DNA from 2 places in the Staphylococcus dromedarii genome. Region 1 is predicted to be linked to the other one. Evidence: riboswitches for the same ligand, from Rfam matches in the RefSeq annotation. Region 1 holds a riboswitch; the other holds the start of a gene.
The links. A riboswitch is a leader RNA that binds a small molecule or an ion and turns the genes downstream of it on or off. The one in region 1 is predicted to bind lysine.

Region 1 (4,819 bases):
AAATTTTTAACCATGTTTACTTACACTCCTTATAAATTGTCAAATGTATAATACCCTGGTGATTTATGAACAAGCTTCTCAGCTGCTTTTAATGCACCATTCGCAAAGATATCTTTAGATTGTGCGCTATGTGAAAGGGTGATTGTCTCATCAACACCAGCAAACAATACATCATGTTCTCCAACAATGGTACCCCCACGTAAAGAATGAATACCGATTTCATTTTTCTCACGTTTTTCTGTAAGTTGACTTCTGTCATAGACTGGTTGTACGTTATCACGTAGTTGTTCAATGACATCATAAAGCTTAACCAATGTACCACTTGGCGCATCTACCTTTTGATTATGATGTGCTTCTGTTAACTCAATATCATACTGTTCGAGTAACGGGACAGCCACTTCCAATAACTTTGTAAGAACATGGACACCATAACTCATATTTGCACTGAAAAAGACCGGCATTTTTTCAGAAAGTGATTGCAATTTTGTTGTAATCGTTTCTTTTTCACCCGTTGTTGCCACAACTAAAGGTAGATTGAATGACTGTTCAAGTAATGGCAATAACAGGTTAGGGTGAGAAAAATCAATCGCAACATCCGCTTCTGTCGCGTCGCTAATCTCATTTACGGTAGGATAGGGGATTTCATCATGTTGCCGATTCGGTATCACTGCAACAATTTTATGACCTGCTGCTTCAGCAAGACGTGCGACACGTTGGTTCATTGCCCCGTATCCGATTAATAATATGTTCATGCTTGAACCTCCGCTTTAAATTTATCAAATGCTTCTTTTAACGTAGCCTGTTCATCATCGTCTAAAACAACTAATGGTAAGCGTACTTGATATTGGCCAAAACCTTCTAAGGCTGCTAGATATTTAACAGGAATAGGGTTGATATCTACAGACATTGCCTCTAATAATTCACTAATTGGTTCAAAGTTTTTCTCACGATTGTCTGCATCTGTATAAACACGTTGAAATGCGGCTGGAATTACATTTGCAGCAACTGAAATAAGTCCGTTACCACCTTCATTGAAATACTTAACAATATTATCGTCATTCCCGCTATATAATGCAAACTTTGTTGTATCAATACGTGATTGAACATCTGCTAAATAATCAAAATCATTGGTTGCATCTTTTAAAGCAACGATAAATGGATTTTGACTTAAATGTTCCAAAGTCTCCGGTTCAATCGTACTATTTGTTCTAGATGGTACATTATATAAAACAACAGGTAATTCAACTGCATTTGCAATTGTTTCAAAGTGTGCAATCAAGCCACGTTGACTTGTTTTTAAATAGTATGGGGTAATTAACATAATGGCATCCGCACCTAATTCTTTTGCACGTAATGATGCCTCTAAAGAACGCTGCGTATTATTCGTACCTGTTCCTACAATCACTGGTACACGTCCATTATTTTCATCAATGACTGTTTGGATAATTTGATCTTTTTCATCCTCAGTTAATGTTGGGTTTTCTGCTGTTGTCCCATTTACAATTAATGATTGAATCCCATTATCGATTAAAAAATTTACTTGTCTACGAATCGCATTAAAATCTACGCTGTTATTGTTAAAAGGGGTAATTAATGCAACACCTGTCCCTTCGAAAATATGTGTCATAATATTTACTCTCCTTTCAATTCTAGTACTTGTTCCAATACTTGTACTGCGTTTAATGCTGCACCTTTCAATAAGTTGTCTGAAGTGACCCAAATATGGAAAGTATTTTCTAATGAGTCATCTTTACGGATACGTCCAACAAATACTTCATCACGTCCTGTTGAATGAATAGCAAGTGGATATTCATTATTTGCTGGATTATCTACAAGTACGACACGAGGGTCTTTATCAAATAATGCTTGGATTTCTGCAACTGTTGCTGGTTGATCTAGCGTTACATTGATATGCACACTGTGGCTATCTTGTACAGGTACACGTACACATGTTGCAGTAACATTCAATGTTGGTTCATTTAAAATTTTCTTCGTTTCATCGATCATTTTTTGTTCTTCTTTTGTATAACCATCTTCTAGAAAGACATCAATATGTGGTAAAACGTTATTATAGATTGGATGTGGGTAGGCTTTTGGTTCAGCACCATTTGCACCATCTTCTAAATCCTTTTTACCTTGCATACCAGAACCTGATACAGCTTGATATGTTGTATAGGCAACACGCTTCAAACCAAATGTTTCTTGTAATGGTTTTAAAGGTACCACTGATTGAATTGTTGAACAGTTTGGGTTGGCGATAATACCACGAGTAAATGTCGGTTTATTTACTTCTGGAACGACTAAGTCCACATCTTCTGCCATACGCCATTGACTTGAGTTATCAATGATAATCGCTCCGTGTTGTTCAAAGAGTGGGGCGAACTGTGCACTTGTTGCACCACCTGCACTCATTAATACATAATCGAAGTTGCCATCCGTCGCTTCTTCAGTAAGTTCTTGTACCACATACGTTTTACCTTGGAACTCAACTTCTTTTCCTGCTGATCGTTTTGATGAAAATAATACGAGTTCATCAAACTGAATGCCTTTACGATCAACTGTTTCCAAAATTTTAGAACCTACTAAACCTGTTGCTCCTGCGACTGCTAATTTTACCATGTCATTCACTCCATCTTCTTCTATAATTAAATTTAATTCATGCATTTCTTATAATTCAGAAAATAAACGTAAGATTTCTTTTACAAGCTCGTTCACTTTCTTAATACCTTAAATCTTACTATCATTATTGACCTCCTCACGTTAGGGAAGGATCACATAATGATATATAAAAAAGCAAGTCCGGTGTGCGAACTTGCTTACTCTATATACAAGTGATGCACTCCATTATTTTTAGAATAATGACAGATTCTTAGCTCTTAACCTTTGAATCCAATAAACAGATTCTGCAAAGTCTGTTTACTTCGGCATCTCACCCTTTGGATATAAATTGTTTGCAGACAAATTCATTATATCTACTCATGATTGATGCGCCTCATCAATAATTATTAAATTAATATGTTTCATATTATACATACTCAACGATTCTCTGTAAACACCAAATGCATAATTTTTTAAATTAACTGATAATTTTCTTTAAAGAATAGAGATAGTATGGGGATCATCGTTTATTTTTGTATCATATTTCACGATGCCATGCTATCTCTATAGTCATTCTATCTTATATTGTATTTAAAAAGTTAAACAACACTTACATCTTATTTTACTTAGATTTCAAAATACCTTTTTCTTCTAAATAACTTTCGTATGGTATTTCTTTAGATAATCCAGTAGGGACATCTAAGTCGATGACACGATTCGCAATCGTATTGATAAATTCGAAGTCATGAGATGTAAAGATAATAGATCCTTTAAATGTTTTCAAACCTTCATTGACTGATGTGATACTTTCAAGGTCTAAGTGGTTTGTTGGTTCATCTAAAAGTAGTACGTTAGCACTTGATAACATCATTTTACTCAACATACAACGTACTTTTTCTCCACCTGATAATACGCTTGCTTTTTTCTTAACTTCTTCACCGCTGAAGAGCATACGACCTAAGAAACCACGTAAAAATGTTTCTGTTTGTTCATCTTCTGGTGCGTATTGACGTAACCAATCAACAAGGTTCATATCCACACCTTCAAAAAAGGCTGAGTTATCTTTAGGGAAGTAACTTTGAGATGTCGTTACACCCCATTTAACAGTACCTTCGTCAGGTTCTAATTCGCCCGCAAGAATTTTCAACAATGTTGTTTTCGCAATCTCGCTGCTACCCATCAATACCGCTTTATCATTTGGATTCATCGTAAATGAAATGTTATCTAATACTTTTTCACCATCTACAGTTTTTGAAATGCCTTCAACAAATAATAGGTCATTACCAATTTCACGTTCTGGTGAGAATTTTACGAATGGATAACGGCGTGATGATGGTTGAATATCATCTAATTCAATTTTTTCTAATTGCTTTTTACGACTTGTTGCTTGTTTTGACTTAGAAGCATTGGCAGAGAAACGTGCAATAAATTCTTGTAACTCTTTAATTTTATCTTCTTTTTTCTTATTTTGTTCTTGTGCCATTTTTTGTGCAAGCTGACTTGATTGATACCAGAAATCATAGTTACCAACATAGATTTTAATTTTACCAAAGTCTAAGTCAGCAATATGCGTACATATATTGTTTAAGAAATGACGGTCATGGGATACAACGATTACTGTATTATCAAAGTTAATTAAGAAATCTTCTAACCAGCTAATCGCTTGGATATCTAAACCATTGGTAGGCTCATCCAGTAATAGAACGTCTGGAGAACCAAATAAACTTTGTGCTAATAAAACCTTCACTTTTTGATTGTTTTCTAATTCCGACATTTGTTTGTCATGTAAGCTTGTATCGATACCTAAACCAGATAATAAAGTCGCCGCATCTGATTCAGCATTCCAACCATCCATCTCTGCAAACTCTCCCTCAAGTTCCGCAGCACGAATCCCATCTTCATCACTGAAGTCCGGCTTCATATAAATGGCATCTTTTTCTTGCATCACTTCATATAAGCGTTCATGACCTTTAATTACAACATCAAGTACACGGACATCTTCATAAGCAAAGTGGTCCTGCTTTAATACAGCAAGACGTTCATCTTTTCCTAATGATACATGTCCTGTTTGAGAATCCAATTCTCCTGATAAAATCTTTAAAAATGTTGACTTACCAGCGCCGTTTGCACCGATTAAGCCGTAACAGTTGCCTGGTGTGAATTTAATATTAACGTCTTCAAATAATTTACGATCACCAAATCGTAAACTAACATCCGTAAC
Region 2 (4,819 bases), 260 kb from region 1:
AACAGTTGCAATATCTTTACACTCGTCAGCAAAATTCTCTAAAACGCGTTGGCCGATTTCTTTATGTGTAATGGCACGCCCTCTGAAACGAATAGAAACTTTAACTTTGTCACCTTTTGTTAAGAACTTTCTACCGTTCTTAAGTTTTGTATTGAAGTCATGTTCTTCAATCGTTGGACTTAAGCGGATTTCTTTCACATTGATGACTTTTTGTTTCTTCTTCATTTCTTTTTCTTTTTTCTGCTGCTCGAACTTGTATTTACCGTAATCCATGATACGAGCAACTGGCGGTTTTGCATTAGGGGCAACAACAACGACATCTAAGTTAAGTCGTTCTGCCATTTCCAATGCTTCTTGCTTCGATTTGATACCGAGTTGGTCACCGTTCTGACCAATAACACGTAGCTCTCTAGCGCGAATCTTTTCGTTTACTTGCGTTTGATCCTTAGCTATGGTTGACACCTCCAAAAATTTTACGAATGGTCCAAGCACGAAAAAAAGCGAGGATATAAATCCCCGCTCCTAACGTTAACATGAACAAACTCACATGTTTATATCGTTAACCTGCCAACTGCTTGCTGCGTCGCTACAGGTGAGAAGCGGGTTGCTTCTACTTGGTCCGTTTCGTATTCAACAGATATAATCATACCAAGTTGTTATCTATTAGTCAACATATTTATGAAAGTTTTTTTCGTCCATTGAAACATCTTGGCTCAAGTTCACTTTGTCCAATGGAATTAATTTCGTTTTATATCTTAATTTGTGATATAGGAAAAAGAATAAGAATACTGGAATACCCATATATGTGATAAAGAAACGTTTTGGATCGAATCCGCCACCTTGGATAAAGTCAACGTCTTGTCCAATAATAACGATCACACAGAGTACGAGTGCAAGTAATGGACCGAATGGGAACCATTTTGCTTTGTATTTCAGTTTAGATACATCGTAGTTTTGTGCGTCAAATGCTTTACGGAAGCGATAATGACTAATCGCAATACCTAACCAAGCAATAAAGCCTGTCAAACCACTTGCGGCAACGATGTACTCATAAGCATTACCATTTACTTGTTCTACAATAAAGATCAGAATAACAACAAATGCAGTAGAAAGCATTGCTACCCATGGTGTACCATCTCTATTTGTTCTACTGAATGATTTCGCTGCTAAGCCATCACGACTCATTGAATAAAGCATACGTGTACTTGCATACATCCCAGAGTTACCTGCTGATAATACAGATGTTAAGATGACTGCATTCATGAACGAGGCAGCAAATGCCAGACCTGCATTTTTAAATACAAGTGTAAATGGTGATGTCGCGATATCTTCTCCACCACCCATTAATGCTGGGTGATTGTAAGGAATTAACATACCAATAATGAATATAGCGAATACGTAGAATAAAAGAATACGCCAGAATACTTGTTTGATTGCTTTTGGTACGGCGCGTTCAGGGTTTTCTGATTCTCCTGCTGTAATCCCTACAATCTCAGTTCCTTGGAATGAGAAGCCGGCGATTAAGAATACACCGAATACAGCAAGTAAACTACCACCGAAACCGTCACCTAAAATAGGTCCATCGCCTTGTGTGAATGTATCAAAGCCAACTGCTGTACCACCCATAATACCGAAGATGGTTAATAAACCTACGATAATAAAGACAATGACAGTTGCGACTTTGATAAATGCAAACCAATATTCACTTTCACCATATACTTGAACTGAGAGTAAATTCAATCCAAAAATAATTGCCATGAAAATCAAGCTCCATGCCCATGCTGGTAAAAATTGTAATGGCTCCCAATACTCGATAACGTGAGCGGCAATGGTCACGTCAGCCGCAACTGTGATAACCCAGTTAAACCAATAGTTCCAACCTAAAGCAAATCCAAGCGACGGATCAACAAAGCGTGTCGCATATGTACTAAATGACCCAGTTACAGGTAAGTAAGTTGCCATTTCCCCTAATGATGTCATTAAGAAAAATACCATTAAACCGATAATCGCATAACCGAGTAATGCACCGAGTGGCCCAGCATCATGTACCGCTCCTCCAGATGTCATAAAAAGTCCCGTTCCGATGGCCCCACCGATGGCAATCATCGAGATATGACGATCTTTCAAATGACGTTGTACGCCATTCTCTGTTTGTAATTTTTCGTTACTCATGTTTCCTTCCTTTCTTTCACCTAGAGGTCAATCCAAAAAAACAAATCAATGACTTTACTCCTAATAAAACGAAATAAAGGTTACATCAACGTTGATGTAACCTTTACTTTATCTTCACAAATAAGTAGCACATCACGTTTGTGACAGTCTAGCATCTTTCGACCACTAGCCCAACAAGTTATGTAGATGTTCATAACTCGCTTCGGCATTTTTACCTTTTACTTGTTCAACATACGTATCATCTCTACTTCTGACAAGTGACTCATTAAAAATGCAACCTCTAACTAAATTGGATATTTAATATTTTGAATTACATAATAGTATACAGTATCAATGGAAACTACGCAATGCTATCTTTGTTTTTTTAGACGAATTTCATCAACAAGACGCCATACGAAGTCTTCTGCTTCCATTGTTTCTTGATCTTTAGAACCATATTGACGTACATTGACTTCGTGATTTTCAACTTCTTTGTCACCGACAACAATTTGGTAAGGAATTTTTTTCATTTGTGCTTCACGAATTTTGTAACCCATTTTTTCGTTACGATCGTCAATGTTCACACGCACACCTTGTGATTTTAGTGTATCATGAATTTCACGCGCGTAATCATAATGTAAGTCAACGTTTACCGGAATAATTTCAACTTGCTGTGGCGCTAACCATGTTGGGAATGCCCCTTTTGTTTCTTCAGTTAAGAATGCAACAAAGCGTTCCATTGTAGAAACAACACCACGGTGGATAACAACTGGTTGATGGTGTTCACCATCTTGTCCGATATATGATAGTTCGAATTTTTTCGGTAATAAGAAGTCAAGTTGTGCTGTTGATAATGTTTCTTCTTTGCCCATCGCTGTTTTAACTTGCACGTCTAATTTAGGGCCGTAGAATGCCGCTTCTCCAATTGCCTCTTCATATTCTAAACCGAACTCGTCAACTGCTTCTTTTAACATTGACTCAGCTTCATTCCACATATCGTCGTCATCGAAATATTTCTCTTTATCTTCTGGGTCACGATAGCTTAAACGGAATTTATAATCTTTGAAGCCGAAATCTTCATACACATTAAGAATCATTTCGACAACGCGTTTGAATTCTTCTTTGATTTGGTCTGGACGTACGAAAATATGCGCATCGTTCAATGTCATACCACGAACACGTTGTAAGCCTGATACCGCACCACTTGCTTCATAACGGTGCATTGTACCTAACTCAGCGATTCGGATTGGTAATTCACGATATGAATGCGGTTTGTTCGCATAAACCATCATATGGTGAGGACAGTTCATTGGACGTAATACCATTGCTTCATCCGCATCTAATTGCATTGCTGGGAACATGTCATCTTTGTAGTGATCCCAGTGACCTGATGTTTTGTATAAATCAACATTCGCTAATACTGGTGTATACACATGGTCATAGCCTAATGCCACTTCTTTATCCACAATATAGCGTTCAATTTCACGACGGATTGTCGCACCATTTGGTAACCATAATGGTAAACCAGCACCCACTAATTGATTGTTTGTAAAGAGTTCCATATCTTTACCAATACGACGATGGTCACGTTCTTTACGCTCTTCTAACATTTTTAAGTGTGCTTTTAATTCTTTTTTATCAAAGAAAGCTGTACCGTAAATACGTTGTAACATTTTGTTATTGCTGTCGCCACGCCAGTATGCACCAGCTGTTGATAATAATTTGAATTCTTTAATTTTTGCTGTAGATGGTACGTGTACCCCACGGCATAAGTCAGTGAATTCACCTTGAGAATACAATGTTACATTTTCATCTTCAGGAATGGCATCAATTAATTCTTGCTTGTATGGATCTTCTTTGAAAAAGTCTTTTGCTTCTTCTCTAGAAACAACACGACGTTCAATTTTATGATTTTCATTCACAATTTGTGCCATTGTTTTTTCAATTTTCTCGAAGTCGTCACTTGAGATTTTTTCCGGCATATCAAAGTCATAGTAGAAACCACCATCAATGACTGGACCCACACCAAACTTCACATCACCGTATAAACGTTTTAATGCTTGTGCCATTAAATGCGCTGTAGAGTGTCTTAGCACTTCTAAAGCTTCATCGCTACCCGGTGTAATAATTTCAATGTCGCCATCTACTTCTAGTGCACGTGTTAAATCAACCATCTCACCATTATATTTTCCTGCAACTGCTTTTTTACGCAATCCTGGGCTGATTGATTGTGCAATTTCTTCAGTTGTAATCCCTTTGTCAAACGCCTTGCTATTACCATCTGGAAAACGTACATTAATTTGTCCCATAATCATCCTCCTATTTTCATCCATATTAACGATATTTACCTTTTCAATATGTTTCGATTCAAACGAGTGTATAAATAAAAAGACCCCATCCCCACAAAAGGGACGAGGTCTTCGCGATACCACCCTAAATTCATCACACGAAATGTGCAACATCTCTACATAAGATAACGGTCTTGAGCCGAGTATTCATTACAAATACTATTTATATGAGGGAGTAACATCATGTCGCATTAACTGCACTCTCATCACCGGCAGCTTTCTGTATAATTAAAACATAACATCATATCCTCAAATTCGTTAACATGATTTATTTAATTCTATTATAACGCTATTTTACATTTTTTCAACGGTTTCTATAA

Region 2: it holds a riboswitch for lysine, as region 1 does, so the genes downstream of both, MUA88_RS05060 (amino acid permease) here and MUA88_RS06400 (aspartate-semialdehyde dehydrogenase) in region 1, are expected to answer to the same signal.

Annotation. Positions count from the first base shown of each region.
Region 1 is NZ_CP094718.1:1,300,351-1,305,169, forward strand. Features, by position in the region: gene dapD (2,3,4,5-tetrahydropyridine-2,6-dicarboxylate N-acetyltransferase) at 1-14, opposite strand, end outside; gene dapB (4-hydroxy-tetrahydrodipicolinate reductase) at 30-752, opposite strand; gene dapA (4-hydroxy-tetrahydrodipicolinate synthase) at 749-1,627, opposite strand; gene MUA88_RS06400 (aspartate-semialdehyde dehydrogenase) at 1,633-2,619, opposite strand; lysine riboswitch at 2,827-3,004, opposite strand; gene MUA88_RS06405 (ABC-F family ATP-binding cassette domain-containing protein) at 3,221-4,819, opposite strand, start outside.
Region 2 is NZ_CP094718.1:1,037,240-1,042,058, reverse strand. Features, by position in the region: gene infC (translation initiation factor IF-3) at 1-462, opposite strand, end outside; ribosomal protein L20 leader region at 487-622, opposite strand; gene MUA88_RS05060 (amino acid permease) at 664-2,172, opposite strand; lysine riboswitch at 2,290-2,463, opposite strand; gene thrS (threonine--tRNA ligase) at 2,523-4,460, opposite strand; gene dnaI (primosomal protein DnaI) at 4,804-4,819, opposite strand, start outside.